DNA from 4 places in the Bradyrhizobium centrosematis genome. Region 2 is predicted to be linked to each of the others. Evidence: predicted binding sites of a transcription regulator. Region 2 holds the regulator's gene; each other region holds the start of a gene.
The links. Region 2 encodes LexA, which represses DNA repair genes until DNA is damaged. Its sites were predicted from a motif close to TGTTCNNNNTGTGTTCNG; they were not measured.
Positions count from the first base shown of each region.

Region 1: ruvC (crossover junction endodeoxyribonuclease RuvC) is a predicted target of LexA. The motif match lies at 1,909-1,926, and genes of this name have one in related genera.
Region 3: P6U31_RS24625 (ImuA family protein) is a predicted target of LexA. The motif match lies at 1,867-1,884, and genes of this name have one in related genera.
Region 4: P6U31_RS02910 (helicase-related protein) is a predicted target of LexA. The motif match lies at 2,021-2,038, and genes of this name have one in related genera.

Region 1 covers NZ_CP120703.1:6,794,852-6,798,976, forward strand. Annotated here, with positions in the region: gene ruvB (Holliday junction branch migration DNA helicase RuvB) at 1-472, opposite strand, end outside; gene ruvA (Holliday junction branch migration protein RuvA) at 493-1,110, opposite strand; gene ruvC (crossover junction endodeoxyribonuclease RuvC) at 1,351-1,878, opposite strand; gene P6U31_RS32070 (YebC/PmpR family DNA-binding transcriptional regulator) at 2,016-2,762, opposite strand; gene P6U31_RS32075 (methyl-accepting chemotaxis protein) at 2,981-4,125, shown strand, end outside.
Region 2 covers NZ_CP120703.1:3,675,304-3,679,428, reverse strand. Annotated here, with positions in the region: gene glp (gephyrin-like molybdotransferase Glp) at 1-969, shown strand, start outside; gene lexA (transcriptional repressor LexA) at 1,146-1,847, shown strand; gene P6U31_RS17745 (hypothetical protein) at 2,407-2,841, shown strand; gene P6U31_RS17740 (ComEC/Rec2 family competence protein) at 2,958-4,125, opposite strand, start outside.
Region 3 covers NZ_CP120703.1:5,127,307-5,131,431, reverse strand. Annotated here, with positions in the region: gene P6U31_RS24635 (UdgX family uracil-DNA binding protein) at 1-551, opposite strand, end outside; gene P6U31_RS24630 (putative DNA modification/repair radical SAM protein) at 551-1,786, opposite strand; gene P6U31_RS24625 (ImuA family protein) at 1,950-2,756, shown strand; gene P6U31_RS24620 (Y-family DNA polymerase) at 2,653-4,125, shown strand, end outside.
Region 4 covers NZ_CP120703.1:615,725-619,849, reverse strand. Annotated here, with positions in the region: gene P6U31_RS02910 (helicase-related protein) at 1-1,756, opposite strand, end outside; gene P6U31_RS02905 (DUF3108 domain-containing protein) at 2,509-3,321, opposite strand; gene rpmB (50S ribosomal protein L28) at 3,877-4,125, shown strand, end outside.

The sequences.
Region 1 (4,125 bases), 3.1 Mb from region 2:
CTGCGCGCGTGGTGGCGCCGACCAGGGTGAATTTCGACAGCTCGATCTTCACCGAGCGCGCCGCCGGACCTTCGCCGATGATGAGGTCGAGCTGGAAATCCTCCATCGCGGGATAGAGCACCTCCTCGACCGCCGGGCTCAGGCGATGGATCTCGTCGATGAAAAGCACGTCGCGCTCTTCGAGATTGGTCAGCAGCGCTGCGAGATCGCCGGCCTTGGCAATCACAGGACCCGAGGTGGCGCGAAAGCCGACGCCGAGCTCTTTCGCCACGATCTGCGCCAGCGTGGTCTTGCCGAGGCCGGGCGGTCCCACGAACAGCACGTGATCCAGCGCCTCGCCGCGCTTGCGCGCCGCCTCGATGAAGATCGAGAGATTCTTGCGCGCCTGCTGCTGGCCAACGAAATCGGACAGCGATTGCGGGCGCAGCGCAGTGTCGCCGACATCGTCGCTGCGGCGCTCGGGCGAGACCATGCGGCTGGCCTTGGGATCGCTCACTTCGCGAGCTCCTTCAGGCCGAGGCGGATAAGCTGCGCGGTCTCGGCGCCTTCACCCGCGCTGCGCGAGGCTGACGCAATCGCGGCCGCTGCCTGCGGCTGCCCGTAGCCGAGATTGACCAGCGCAGAGATCGCATCCGCCACGGGCCGCGGCGCGCGCTGGTCGTCGACGGCGCCGGCAAGATGCACGACGGCGGGATCGACATTGGCAAAGGCGGGCGCCTTGTCCTTCAATTCGGTGACGATGCGCTCGGCGACCTTGGGGCCGACGCCGGGCGTTCGCGACACCGCCGCCTTGTCACGCAGCGCAATGGCGTTGGCGAGATCGGCCGGCGCCAGCGTGCCGAGCACGGCGAGCGCGACCTTGGCGCCGACGCCCTGCACGGTCTGGAGCAGGCGAAACCATTCGCGCTCCTGGTCGGTGCGAAAGCCGAACAGCTTGATTTGATCCTCGCGGACGTAAGTCTCGATCGATAGCACGGCCGCTTCGCCCGGCGATGGCAGATGCTGCAGCGTGCGCGACGAGCAATGCACCTGATACCCGACACCGCCGACGTCGAGAATGACGAAATCCTCGCCATAGGAATCGATCAGGCCCTTGAGCTTGCCGATCATCGCTGCGCACCCACTGCCTGAACGCCGCACGGCAATGTCTGTCCGTTCCCTCCCCCGTTGTGGGGGAGGGTCAGGGAGGGGGGTGCCAGACGGGGACTCTCTCGAAGCCGCGAGAATGGCGTGCGCAGGTCACCAACGACGGCGACACCGCCGGTGCGGCTACCCCTGTCCCCACCCCTCCCCCACAAGGGGGGAGGGAGCGCACCGTCCATGCGGCTCATCTGTGCCTCGCAACGCGCATTAGAGTCCCGCCACCTTGAGCCGAAGCGCGGTGCTCTGGCGGTGATGGGCATGGGTGATGGCGATGGCGAGCGCGTCCGCGGCGTCGGCTGACGGCGGCTCGGCCTTGGGCAGAAGAATCTTCAGCATCATCGCGATCTGGGCCTTCTCGGCGTGGCCGGCACCGACAACGGTCTTCTTGACCTGATTGGGCGCGTATTCGGCCACCGTGATGCCGAACATTGCGGGCGCCAGCATGGCGACGCCGCGAGCCTGACCGAGCTTCAGCGTCGCAACGCCGTCCTTGTTGACGAAGGTCTGCTCGACTGCAGCCTCCACCGGCTGATGGTTCGAGAGCACGGCGGCCAGCCCTTCGTGGATCGCGAGCAGCCGGCTCGCCAGCGGCAAATCGTTCGGCGGTTCCACCGAGCCGCAGGCCACATAGATCAGGCGGTTGCCGTCAGCCTCGATCACGCCCCAGCCGGTGCGGCGCAGGCCGGGGTCGATGCCGATGATGCGGACGGGAGCGCGAATCGGGAGTGCGGTCATGGGCCAGTGATAGCCGCTGGCCGGGAGGAGCGAAACAGAAACAGAACAGAAGTAACAGGGGAAGTGGGCCCAGTCGCCTCCAGCGCGCGCGGCGCTGTGGGCGCACCGCTTCGCGCTGCGCCGCGTCCGAGACGGCGCTACCCGCCCATCTTCGCCATCAGCGCGTCCGACACCTCGAAATTGGCGTAGACGTTCTGGACGTCGTCGTGCTCGTTGAGCAAATCCATCAGCTTGAGCAGCTTCTCGCCGGTTTCGTCGTCCACCGCGACCGTATTCTGTGGCTTCCAGATCAAGGCGGCCTTGCGCGGCTCGCCGAACTTGGCTTCTAGCGCCTTGGCGACGTCGCGATAGCCTTCGGTCGAGGCGTAGATCTCGTGGCCACCCTCGCCGGACACAACGTCGTCGGCACCGGCCTCGATCGCGGCATCCAGCACCGCGTCGTCGGAGGCGACGCTGCGGTCGTATTCGATGATGCCGGTGCGGTCGAACATGAACGACACCGAGCCGGTTTCGCCGAGATTTCCGCCGGATTTGGTGAAGAAGGAGCGGATGTCGGAGGCAGCGCGGTTGCGGTTGTCGGTCAGCGCCTCGACGATGACCGCGACGCCACCGGGGCCATAACCCTCGTAGCGGATCTCGTCATAGTTCTCGCCGTCGCTGCCGAGTGCCTTCTTGATGGCGCGCTCGATATTGTCCTTCGGCATGTTCTCCTGGCGCGCGGCAATCACGGCAGCGCGCAGACGGGGGTTCATGGCAGGGTCGGGCGTGCCCAGCTTGGCGGCGACGGTGATTTCCCGCGCCAGCTTGCCGAACAGCTTCGACTTCTGGGCATCCTGCCGCCCCTTGCGGTGCATGATGTTCTTGAATTGGGAATGTCCGGCCATGCGTGGTCTCTTGAGGAATCGTCAGCCAAAGATGAGCGTGGGAAGCGCGGCCTTATAGGCCGCCACCCCACCGGAATCAAAGGGATCTGCTGCCCCGAGGTAGCAGTGTAAAGGTAGCCACCGTAATCGCCGGTGCCTAGAGGTCGGGCATCGTTAACCCTGATTTCATTCCGGCCTGCGAAAATAGCGTCCGACCGTTCCCCGACAAGAGAGAGCTGATGGCGTTCGGACTATTTCGGAAGCGTCTGCCGGACCCGGCTGCGCCGGTGGCCGCCCCGCCGGCTCCGCAGGCGGCGGTCCAATCCGAGCCCGCGGCCGCGGCCGAAACCGATTCGGCACGGGAAATCCTGGAGCTGCTGGAACTCGAGCTCGGCGCCATGATCCGCCAGCTCGAACGCGCCGCCAATTCGGTGGCCGGCGGCGCCGAGGCGACTGCGGCGACCCTTGCCGCCATTCGCGACCGCACCGATGCCCTGACCGGCCGGACCAACGCCGCCCAATCGACCGCATCCACCTTCGCCCTTGCCGCCGACAAGTTCACCCAGTCCGCCCTTGGCATCGGGACGCAGGTTCGCGAGGCCGGCAAGCTCGCCGACGAGGCCAGCGCCGCGGCGCAGGAAGCCCGCGCCAACGTCGACCGCCTGCGCGAATCCTCCGCCGCCATCGGCAACGTCGTCAATCTGATCGCGCAGATCGCGCGGCAGACCACGCTGCTCGCCCTCAACTCGACCATCGAGGCGGCGCGCGCGGGCGCTGCGGGAAAGGGTTTTGCGGTCGTCGCCACAGAGGTCAAGGCGCTCGCGGTGCAGACCCAGAGCGCGACGGAAGAGATCACGAAGAAGATCGACGCACTGCAGCGCGACGCCGCGGGCTCCGCCGATGCCGTGCACCGCATCTCGCAGGCGATCGAAGCGATCCGCCCGGTGTTCGAGACCGTCAACGGCGCGGTCGCCGAGCAGAACGCCACCACCAGCGAAGTCTCCGGCAACGCCGCCAGCGCCTCCGAGTTCATCGTCTCGGTCGGGGAGAGCGCGGCCGAGATCGATGCCGCGACCAAGGCAGCCGAAAGCCACGGCGAAAACGTCGCCAGCGCCGGCAAGGCCGTCACCACCTTTGCGCAAAAGCTGAAATCGCGTTGCGCCGTGCTGCTGCGCCAGAGCGCGCACGACGACCGGCGCAAGACCGAACGGCTGCCCTGCCATCTCAAATTCGAGAGCGCCCGCGGCGTGATGCCGGTCTACGAAATCGCGATGGACGGCGTCTTGATCGGCGGCGCAGATGCCGGCCGGCTTGCGCCGCAAGCGATGATCGATGGCACCCTCGAGGACGTCGGCGCCTGTCGCCTGCGCGTGGTCGAGCAATC
Region 2 (4,125 bases):
TTTGACGGAACGGTCGGGGCCGGCGAAGCCGTGCGGATCTTCACCGGCGGCGTCGTTCCAGACGGCGCGGACGCGGTGGTGATCCAGGAGGACACGGTTGCGGACGGCAACAGCGTCACCATCAAGGAAGCGGCGATCGCCGGACGGCACATTCGCCCGGCCGGCGTCGATTTCCGCGAGGGTGACGTGCTGCTGCGCAAGGGAACCCGGCTGACCGAGCGCGATCTCGCACTGGCCGCCGGCATGAATCACCCGCGCCTGCCCGTCCGCCGCCGTCCGAAGGTTGCGATCCTCGCCACCGGCGATGAGCTGGTGATGCCCGGCACCACGCCCGGCCCCGGCCAGATCGTCTATTCCAACGGTTACGCCCTGCATGCACTCGCCCGCAGCGAGGGCGCGGAGACCATCGACCTCGGTGTCGCCGCCGATACGCTGGAGGCGACCTCCGCCGGAATCCGCCGCGCCCGCGACAGCGGTGCCGACATCCTGATCACCACCGGCGGCGCGTCCGTCGGCGACCACGATCTGGTCCAGCAGGCGCTCAAGGACGAAGGCATCGCGATGGCCTTCTGGAAGATCGCGATGCGGCCGGGCAAGCCGATGATGCACGGGCGGCTCGGCGCCATGCGCGTGATCGGCCTGCCCGGCAATCCGGTGTCGTCCTACGTGTGCGCCTTCCTGTTCATGGTGCCGCTGATTCGTGCCCTCTCGGGCCGACAAGTGATTCATCATCAGCGCGAGCGCGCCGTGCTGGGCCGCGATCTCGCTGCCAACGACCAGCGCGAGGATTACTTGCGCGCGCGCCTGGAGCTGCGCGACGACGGCGCGCAAGTCGCCGTTCCCGTCAGCCATCAGGACTCCTCTCTGCTTGCGAATCTCGCTGCGGCACAGGTACTTCTCGTCCGCGCGCCCTTCGCGCCGAAGGTCGAGGCCGGCAGCCCGTGCGAGGTGCTGCGGCTACCGGTTTGAACCGCGCGGCCACACGCATTCCGCGAGTTTCGCTCCGTTCACCGTAAATTAAGCAGTTGCGGAACACATATCGAACATATAGTGTCCGTTCATGATTTGTTTCGAGCATGTAGCGCCTTGTCGCTGAATTCACCGTCTCGGAATCGAACGACATCAACCGGGGGACTTTGGTCGAGATGTTAACGCGCAAACAATACGAGCTTCTGCGGTTCATCAGCGAACGCTTGAAGGAAAGCGGCGTGCCGCCCTCCTTCGACGAGATGAAGGATGCGCTCGACCTGCGCTCGAAGTCAGGCATCCACCGCCTGATCACCGCGCTCGAGGAGCGCGGCTTCATCCGCCGCCTGCCCAACCGCGCCCGCGCCATCGAAGTGATCAAGCTGCCGGAGCTCCAGGCCGCGGCCGGCAACCGACGCGGCTTCACGCCGAGCGTCATCGAAGGCAATCTCGGCAAGGTCCGCGCGAGCTCCAGCCCGCCCGCGGACGAGGGCGAGCGGCCCGTGGCAGTGCCGGTGATGGGCCGCATCGCGGCCGGTACGCCGATCGAGGCGTTGCAGACCCGCAGCCACACCATCAGCGTGCCGCCTGACATGCTCGGCTCGGGCGAGCATTACGCACTCGAAGTGCGCGGCGATTCCATGGTCGAGGCCGGTATCCTCGATGGTGACATGGCGCTGATCCAACGCAACGAGAGCGCCGACACCGGCGACATCGTAGTGGCGCTGATCGACGACGAAGAGGCCACGCTCAAGCGCTTCCGCCGCCGCGGCGCCTCGATCGCCCTCGAGCCCGCCAATGCCGCCTATGAGGTGCGCATCCTGCCGCCGAACCGCGTCAAGATTCAGGGCAAGCTGATCGGGCTTTACCGGAAGTACTGATTGCGGACGTACTCGGCACGCGAATATCCGGCGCCTCACGCGCCTTCGTTCGGGATGCCGATCAGAGATTGGAGCGGACGGATGTCCGCTCCGGCTGGATAGTCTTTCTGGTTCTGCACAGATTATCCGGCCCCTTCTCCACGGCCAGGTCCTCGGCGTACCGCCAGAGGCAGCATCGCGTCACAGCGTCCCGCGTTCGAGGGGATAGGCAAGCGCGTATCGCTCGAGTGTCGGCGCTGATGGCAGCACTGGGCATCGCACGCGGTTGCCGCGCAATCGCGTCATCATGTCCGCAACGCCTGGCGCAGTGCAATTGCGCCGCATCGCAATCGTGCTGGCGATGCAGGCGTCGCGTTTGCCAGCCGTTGAGACGTGCCGGCCAAATGCACGGCAGCCCGCTTTGTTCCTAGCGAATTCGGGAAAGATAATGTGATCGCGGCGCTGAGGTCCCAGCCGCAGATTCGCCTTCAACCAAGCAGAGTCTTGCGTGCTTACTCTGACAGAGGCCTGTGCCTCCAAGAGAGGTACGGGTCGCTATTCTTCGCATGAGGAGCACCCGATGTGTGACTACAGCCTGCATGCCGTCGCGACGCGCCCCGCGGAAGTCGGCGAGACGATCGTCACGACCACGTTCCGCGGCACGTCGACGCGCGGCTTCGCCTCCGAAGCCGATCTCTCCGTCGCGGTCTGCCTGCTTCCGGGAACGGAGCTCGCCTTCGCCGACAACGTCCGCTACGACAACCGCTGGATCTGGACGCGCACCGTCAATTCCCGCGTCGGAAAATTCGGCAAGATCGATCCGCACATTCCCGACCGCCATCACGACGCGATCGAATTCCCTGACGGCAAATACGTGCTGGTGACGCAGCTCGTCGAAGGCCAGCGCGCGACCGTGCTGCAACTGCCCGTGACCCAACCGGTCGGCGAGCGCGAGCACAAGCCGCAGATCATCGCCGACAGCCGGCCGCCGGTGACGCGCCTGCCGATCGGCTGACGCCGCCCCGGCCGCCAGGTCGAGGCTAAGGAAATGCCATCGCCGGCCGCGGCCGGCGAGATGGTATGGTTTGCGTCTCACGGAATCCCATCGGACCGTCCACTTCCCCTCCATCCTCAATCGTCGGCCTGCAAGTCGGTCTCCGATGGCGTTGCGTCGCGGTTGCGGGGAGCCGCCTTCGGCGCAAGACTGCCGTCGAAATCGCCTTCGCCGGCGCCGGCAGGCAACCACGGGCGGTTGGAGCCTCTCGCCCTCACTGCTTGGACGGAAAATCCGTCACCACGCTGCGTGAGCGCCAGCGCGCCCTGGCGAACCAGCCGCTGCCGATCCACCACCATCGCCGCACAATCGGGCGGCGCGGGCCGTGGCGTCACCACCAATGTGGCACGGCTGCAATCGTCAGCCAACGCGTCGATGCGCAAGGCCAGCGCGACCAGCCGTCCGTCGGCGAGCGGCGTGACGCAGCCGGCCTCGTCGCACGATATGCCGTCGGCCAGCGCGCTACTGCCGGCATCGCGCGGATCGGCGTCGGCCGCCAACCACTCCCTCAGCATGAAATTGTCCTTCCCCGCCCTGATCAGGTGCAAACGCCCGTCCCTGCCCCGCACCGCGACACTCGCGCCGTCCCCGGCAATCAGGATATCGGGCTGCTGCACCGACAGACCCCAGGCGATCGAAGCCAGCAGCACCACTGCACCGGCCCAGCGCAAGGGGGTACGCAACAAGCCCATCACGATGATGCCGAGGCTCGCTCCGACCAGCGGCGCCATACCGAACGCCGGGATGCGGCCGACCGCGCCCGGCAAGGCGGCCACCCAGCGGGAGACCGCAACCATCCAGTCGATGCCCAGTCCCATCAGCCACCAGAACACGCCGTCGAGCCCGAACGGAGCAGCCAGCAATCCCAACAACCCGGCCGGCATCACCAGTGCTGAGACCACCGGCATCGCCCCCAGATTGGCGAGCACGCCGTAGGGCGTGACGCGATGGAAGTGAAAGGCGGCATAGGGCGTGGTCGCAAGCCCCGCGATCAGCGAGGCCAGAAACAACATCGCGATCTCGCGGCCGCCCCACAGCGCGACACGCGCAGTCGCCGAATGGTCAGGCGAGGCAAGCAGGTTCGGCATGCCGATCTGCACCAGCGCCACCAGCCCGAGCGTTGCCGCAAACGACATCTGGAAGCTCGGATGCACCAGCGCCTCCGGCGCGACCGCGAGCACGATCAGCGCTGCCACGGCCAGTGTGCGGAAGGTGATGGCGCGGCGATCGACCATGACCGCGATC
Region 3 (4,125 bases), 1.5 Mb from region 2:
AGCGCATGGCCATCCCAATGCGCGCACAGATCGGGCGTCAGGATCGACCAGGGCATGTCGGCAAAGCGTTTTGCGAAGAACGGCGCGGCGAGCTCCACGATGTGATGCTCGGGCTCGAACCAGGCGACGTAATGCGCCTGACGTTCCCTGCCGATCTCGCGAAAGCGCACGAAGGCATGCATCTTGTGCTCGTCGCGATAGACCGCTTTGGCCATGGCGGTGACCTGCGCGACGTCAGGGTCGGTGGCGACCTCGATGAGATCGTGATTGTCCTTCAGCCGGAACAGCAGCCGATACAGGATGGCAAAGCGCTGGGGATCGCGGTGCAGGATCGCGCCCTGGGCGAGCTCGACGAATTTGCCTGATACGGTGAAGGTGCCCTCGTTCGCCTCGAGCATCGGAGATGGCGCTTGTGGCGCAAACAAGTCCGTTTCGCCGCCTTTCACGGTCCAGATGACATCACTGGGCGGCACGTGGTGAAGCACGAGGCTCCGCGCTGCTTTGCGCCAGCCGTCGAAATCGGTTTCGGTGTCGAGGGTGATGTACTGCATCAGAAGCCAAATCCCAATTGCGTTGCTTTCGGCTTGAACCGTTCGACCAGCCGCGCCTCATCGAGGCGGTGTGGCGGCGGCCGGTGATCGCTGAGGACGATGAACGGCAGTGCCTTGTTGCGGGGCACGTGCAGTCGTGCGAGATCGGCGAGGCGGATCGTGGTGGTGCGCCGTGTCGCGATGATGCGTTCGACCGTCCTGGTGCCGAAGCCCGGCACGCGCAGCAGCTCCTCACGGCTGGCGCGGTTGACGTCGAGCGGGAAGCGGTCACGGTGGCGCAGCGCCCATGCCAGCTTTGGATCGATCTCGAGCGGCAGCATCGCGCTGTCGTCGACGATCTCGCCGACGTCGAAGCCGTAGAACCGCATCAGCCAGTCGGCCTGGTAGAGCCGGTGCTCGCGCAGCAGCGGCGGCTGCACCAGAGGCAAAGCGCGGCTGGCATCGGGGATTGGGCTGAAGGCGGAATAGTAGACGCGCCGCAGCCGGTAGGCGCCGTAGAGATTGGCGCTGGTGTAGAGAATGGTGTGGTCGGAGGCGCTATCTGCGCCAACAATCATCTGCGTGCTCTGTCCGGCCGGTGCAAAGCGCTGTGGCTTGGCCTTCGTTTTCGTTGCGCGGTTCTCCTCGGCCTCGTCGAGCTTCAGCCGCAGCCGGCCCATGGTGCGGCGGATCGCGCGCACGTCTTTCTCCGGCGCGAATTGCTGCAGGCTCGTCTCCTGCGGCATCTCGATGTTGATGGAGAGACGGTCGGCATATTTGCCGGCCTCTGCGATCAGCGCGTCATCGGCTTCGGGAATGGTCTTCAAGTGGATATAGCCGCGGAAGTGATGTTCCTCGCGCAGTTTTCGCGCGACGCTGATCACCTGCTCCATGGTGTAGTCGGGACTGCGGATGATGCCGGAGGATAGGAACAAGCCCTCGATGTAATTGCGCCGGTAGAAATCGAGCGTCAGCTTGACCAATTCGTCGATGGTGAAGCGGGCGCGCGGCACGTTCGAGGAAGCGCGGTTGACGCAATAGAGGCAATCGTAATTGCAGGCGTTGGTCAGCAGCACCTTAAGCAGGGAGATGCAGCGTCCGTCCGGCGCGTAGGAATGGCAGATGCCCATCCCGGGAGCGGTCGAGCCCATGCCCTTGCCATCGCTGGAATCCCGCTTCTCGGTGCCGCTGGAAGCGCAGGACGCATCGTACTTGGCGGCATCGGCCAGAATTTCCAGCTTGCGTTGCACGTCCATATTTGAATCCCTTTGATTCAGCTCATGAATCCGACAGCGCGCCAATTCGATTGACTCTTCTGGCGCCGTTAGCTTTATATTAGAACATACCATGAACAAATGAGCCAGCCGCTGGTTCTCTTTTTGAGAGCCATCGGCAATCACCTCTGAAGGAGCGGCGAGCATGAGCGGCGCACGTATGAGCGCGCTTGCGACCTTGCGCGGTCAGATCGAGCGCATCGAGACGGCGGAGATCGTGCATCAGCACGATCGCGTCGCGCTCGGCCATGGCCAGGCCGATACCGTGCTGAAGGGCGGGCTCGCGCGCGCGGCGGTCCACGAGGTGTTTTGCGAGGGACGCCAGAGCGCGGCCGCAACGGGTTTTGTCATGGGGCTTGCGGGGCGCGTGACGGTACGCAAGCCGCTGCTGTGGGTACGGCAGGATTTTTCGGAAGTTGAAGCCGGTGCGCTGTCGATGAGCGGGCTATCCGAGCTCGGCCTCGATCCGCGCCGCGTGGTGATGGTCCGCGCCGCCGATGTCGAGAGCGCGTTGCGAACTTCGGCCGATGCGCTGGCCTGCGATGCGCTCGGCGCCGTCGTGCTCGAACTCTGGGGTGATGTCAGGCAGTTCGATCTCGTGGCGAGCCGCAAGCTGACGCTGGCTGCGCAATCGTCCGGCGTCACCGGCCTGATGCTGCGCATGGCGGCGCAGCCGTTGCCGTCGACCGCGGAGACGCGATGGATGCTGCGCGCGGCGCATTCGCCGCCGGGCACGGCTTCAATGCCTGCGGCGCCTTGGAGTGCCTGGGGCGCGCCGCGCTTCGATGCCGAGCTCTTGCGCAATCGTCATGGCCAATGCGGCCGCTGGATCATGGAATGGAATTGTGATGAGTGCCAGTTCAGTGAACCGTCGGCGTATCCTCAGCCTGTGGCTGCCGCGCCTGCCCATCGACCGGATCCAGCGGTTTCTTGGCAACGCCGGGCTGGGTAAGACCAATCATGAGCCCAGCATTGTCGTCATCAAGGAGAACAATGCGCTGGTGATCCATGCGCTGGACGAGGCCGCCGAACGTCTCGGCCTGTATATCGGCCAGCCCCTGGCCAATGCCCGGGCGATGTGTCCGGACCTGAAGGTGTTCGACGCCGATGTGGTGGCCGATGCGAAGACGCTCAGCGATATCGCCGATTGGTGCGACCGTTTCACGCCGCTGGTTGCGCTCGATCCGCCGCACGGGCTGTTCCTCGACATCACCGGTTGCGCGCATCTGTTCGGCGGCGAGGCGGCACTGTTGGGTGCGCTGGTCCGGACGCTCGCCCGTCAAGGCTTTGCCGTCGGTGCGGCAATTGCCGGCACGTCGGTCTGCGCGCGCACGCTGACGCGGCAGGCCGCGGGCACCATCGTCGCCGATGGTGAAGAGGCGGCGGCGATCGAACGGTTTCCGGTGTCCGCGCTCGGCGCTGGCGAGGCGATCACCACGGGCTTGCGCCGCGCCGGCCTGAAGACCATTGGCGATGTCGCTTCCCGCAGCTCCCATGAGATCACGGCGCGGTTCGGCGCCCGATTCTCCACGCTGCTCGCCCATGCGCTGGGGCAAGGCGATGCGCCGATCAGTCCGCGAAAACCGCCGCCCGATTACATCGTCGAGAAGCGCTTCGCCGAGCCGATCGCAACCGACACCATGATTGCGATGACGCTGTCGCGGCTCGCCGACACGTTGATCGCCTCCATGGAGAAACAGGGCAAGGGCGCGCGCCGGCTGGAAGCCGCCTTCTTCCGCACCGACGGCGTGGTGCGCACGATCATGGTCGAGACCGGACGTCCCGTGACGCGAAGCGCGGTGATCGACCGGCTGTTTCGCGAGCGTCTCGATGCGCTCGCCGATCCGCTCGATCCCGGCTTCGGCTTCGACATGGTGCGCCTGTCGGCGAGCCGCACCGAGATCGTAGTGCAGGAGCAGCGCGATCTCGACGCCCATGTCCACGACAATGACGAGCTCGCCGCCTTGATCGACCGCATCGCCGCGCGCATCGGCGGACAACGCGTCGTCGTGCACCTGCCTGAGGATACCCATATCCCCGAGCAGGCGGTGTTGGCCGCGCCGGCGCAGCATCATCTCGCTGCCGCCATGCAGGCCGAATGGCCCGCACGCGTCGAGAGCGAGCCGCCGCTGCGCCCCTTAAGGCTGTTCGACAAGCCGGAGCCGATCAAGGTGCCGTTCGCGGCCGTGCCGGATGGTCCGCCCCATCAATTCACCTGGCGCCGCGCGCTGCATGCCGTGGTGCGGGTGGAGGGGCCCGAGCGCATCGCGATGGAATGGTGGCGGCAGGACGGCAAGCAGCTGACGCGGGATTATTTCCGC
Region 4 (4,125 bases), 3.1 Mb from region 2:
CAGACAGCCGCGCCACGGCATCGCCGGTCCAGCGGATGATGCCCTCGGAGGTCAGCACGAACTGATCGTCCGGCGCGTTGCCCAGCTTTTCGGCGCGCGTGTTGATCTCGCCGGCGAGCACCGCTTGCGCTGCAGCCTGCAAGGCTTTCGCATCCGAGCCGGCTTCCGCCGCGTCCGGTGCAAAGGTGAAGCCGTCGAGGCGGCCGATGACATGGCCTTCGACGATGACTTCGCCGGTCTTGCCGATTTCAGTATTCAAGCTCGTGTTCTCCCGCAGGCGGCGCATCAATACACTGGTCCGGCGATCAACGAAACGCTCAGTCAAGCGTTCATGGAGCGCATCCGATAATTTATTTTCGACCTCCCGCGTGATCCCCTGCCAGCGATCGGGGTCTTTCAGCCAGTCCGGGCGGTTGGCGACGAAGGTCCAGGTGCGGATCTGCGCGATCCGGGCCGACAGCGTGTCGATGTCGCCGTCGATGCGGTCGGCCTGGGTGACCTGGGCTTCGAACCAGGCATCGGGAATGCATCCCTTGCGCATCAGGAAGCCGTACAGCGTCGTCACCAGCTCGGCATGGGCGGCGGGCGACAGTTTTCGATAATCCGGGACCTGGCAGGCCTCCCACAGCCGTTCCACTGCCTGCTTGCCGTGCGCGATATCGCGCACCTCGCCGTCGCGGGCGGCATGATCGAGCACGCGCATGTCCTCGGCGATCGGCGCGCGCGTCAGCGCCTCATGGCCGGGCGCGAGGTTGAGCGACACCTGCAGCGCACCGAGCGAGGAGAAATCCAGCTTCGCGTTGCGCCATTGCAGCATCTTCACGGCATCGAAGGTGTGGTTCTGCAGCGCGTTGACGAGCTCGGGCTCGAACGGCGCGCAGCGGCCCGTGGTGCCGAAGGTGCCGTTGCGCGTGGCGCGGCCGGCGCGGCCTGCGATCTGCGCGAATTCGGACGGCGTCAGCCGGCGGAACTGGTAGCCGTCGAACTTACGGTCGGAGGCGAAGGCGACGTGATCGACGTCGAGATTGAGGCCCATGCCGACGGCGTCGGTGGCGACGAGATAATCGACGTCGCCGTTCTGGAACATCGCCACCTGCGCATTGCGCGTGCGGGGCGAGAGCGAGCCCAGCACCACGGCGGCGCCGCCATGCTGGCGTCGGATCAGCTCGGCGATGGCGTAGACTTCATCGGCCGAGAACGCGACGATGGCGGTGCGGCGCGGCTGGCGCGTGATCTTGCGGTCGCCGGCAAATTCGAGCTGCGACAGGCGCGGCCGCGTGATCATGGAGACGCCCGGCAACAGCCGCTCGATGATCGGCCGCATCGTGGCGGCCCCGAGCAGCAGCGTCTCGTCGCGGCCGCGGCGGTTGAGAATGCGATCGGTGAAGACGTGGCCGCGCTCGAGATCGCTGGCGATCTGGACCTCGTCGACGGCGAGGAAGGAGAGGTCGAGGTCGCGCGGCATCGCCTCGACGGTCGAGACCCAATAGCGCGGATTTTTCGGCTTGATCTTCTCCTCGCCGGTGACGAGCGCGACCGCCTCGCTGCCGACCCGGCCAGCGATCTTGTTGTAGACCTCGCGCGCCAATAGGCGCAGCGGCAGGCCGATCATCCCCGACGGATGCGCCAGCATCCGCTCGATGGCGAGATGAGTCTTGCCGGTGTTGGTCGGCCCGAGCACCGCGGTGACGCCCGCGCCAGGCACTCGATCGTGAAGGGCGCGCTCGGAGGCGAAGGGGGAGGAAGAAAAAGCCATGTCTGGGGGATTAGGTAGTGCCGATTTAGGCGAATGTCAGTGCCGGATTGCGGCGGGACCTGCTCCTCATGCTGAGGAGCGCGTCAGCGCGTCTCGAAGGATGAAGGCCCGGCTGGCGCCATTGAGCCAAGCCCCTCGTCCTTCGAGACGGCCGCTTGCGCGGCCTCCTCAGGGTGAGGGGCACACCGGGCGTGTGGACATCCGCTCGCCAAATCCCGCGCAACTGTCTCACTTTGCGACGCTTTTCCCTCTGCCTTTAAGCTTCGGAACGACTCTAGAACGAATCGCGGCCGAATCGCTGACTCGCCGCGGAGTCCCGTTACGTTCACGCAACATCTCGCGGGAGGCTTGCGGGCTGCAACTAGATGGAGTTTTCGGCCGCCGTACAAGTGACGTTTCGATGGCGGAAAGGCTTAAGTTGGGGACGGCGCGGAGTCGAATCAGAATCGGGGAGGAGTCAAATGGATTCCTGGAACCGGCCGCCTCAATCTCATTTTCGCGAAAACAACCCCATGCACAGTAGGGATGTACTTGAAATTGCTGAATCTTTCTTACCCTCCCCTGGAGGGTCCGGGACGAGCGTAGCTCGCCCGTGGGTCGGCGGCCATCGCGCGTAAGCGAGATGGGCGACGGGGTGGGGTGATCTCTCCTCACGGGCAGTCTTCGTGTTGAGAGATCACCCCACCCCGCTCGCGCTGCGCGCGATCGACCCTCCCCCTCCAGGGGAGGGTAAACGCCGGCCGCCGCAGCCCCTACTGCGTCTTCGCCACCCGTGGCGGCTGGGCCGTGGTGATGAAGCTGGTGGCTTCCAGCATGGCCGGGCCGAGGGGCGTCGGCACTTTCAGCCAGAACGGGACCAGGATGCGGGTGCCGGCGACGGGCGCGAACGCGATCTCGATATTGCGCTGGGCGGCGAGGTATTTGATCACGGGGCGGTCGGGGATGTAGCCGGAGACGGGCACGAAATAGAGCGCGCAGACCACGACCGGGCCCTTGTACCCCTTCTCCGCCTTCACGGTCTCCATGCGCTTGAAATCGAGCTTCAGATCGTAGCGCATGCGGCCGTCGAACACGGCGGCCGAGCTGTGGCAGGCCTCAGGCGAGACGGGATCGCCGGTGCCGGGCACGCGCAGCAGCGAGGCCGTCATGGGGTCCCAGACGCCGCGGCGGTGCGCCTCGGTGACGACGATGCGGTCGGGATCGACCGGCGGCTCGGGGAGGATCGCAAAATCCTTCACATTGCCCTTGTCGAGCGTGATGCGGATCTCTTCGGTCTTCTTCGATGTGGTGGTGGAGGCCTGGTAGCCGGTCGCCACCAGCGCGCCGCCGACGACGCGCCCCTGGCTGGCCCCCGTGCCGGACCCGCCGGTGAACGATTTCAACAGGCCCGAGGTGCCGCCGGAGGCCGCGGCCGCGAACACGTCGTCCTGGATATCGATGTTCCAGGCGCCCTTGCCGACAGGAATGCCGGCGAGCGAGGCCTCATATTGCGCCTCGAGCTTGCCCTGCGCCGCCGCCGGCGCCGCGCCGAAGCCGAGCGCCAAGCCCAACGCCAAGCCCAGCATTCCGCCGCAAAACGCCGCCAGCGAGCCGGCCCAGAGCGGGCGGGCTGCGCGCGATTCTGGCGCAGGAGGAGGCATTATGGGCACGAAACAATCCAATCGGGGCGCGATGGCCGTTACTTAAGCCAAAACCCGCGCCAAACAATGTGCCCCCGGCATCTCTGCCGGGAACTCCACCGGAGTCTTCGGCGGCGAATACGCCCTTTATGTGATGGTAAGGCGCGACAATCATTGCCGTTTTGGTGATCGGGAGGTAGCCGCGGGTGCGGTCACCTCTCCCGCTTGCGGGAGAGGTCGCGCCGCAGGCGCGGGTGAGGGCTCTCTCCTCTGGGGGACACGACTGCCCCTCTGCGGAGACACCCTCTCCCCCACCCTCCCCCGCACGCGGGGAAGGAGCGCACCGCCCGGGCGGCCACGAAACCCGCCCCAAAACCTTGACGTCCCGCCCCTTCCCCCCTATACGTCCGCCCGCTCCCTCAAGGACAGAGAATTTGCCCCTGTGGCGCCCCGGATGGCGGCCGCAACTCGTTTGGGGCTCGAACTGTAAGGATTTCTACCATGTCTCGCCGCTGCGAACTGACGGCCAAGGGCCCCCTCGTCGGCCACAAGGTCAGCCACTCCAACATCAAGACCAAGCGCCGCTTCCTGCCGAACCTGGTCAACGTGACCTTCATCTCGGAAGCCCTGGAGCGCAACGTGCGCCTGCGCGTCTCCACCAACGCGGTGAAGAGCGTCGACCACAATGGCGGCCTCGATGCCTTCCTGCTCAAGGCCAACGCCGACAACCTCTCCCCGCGCGCCCTCGAG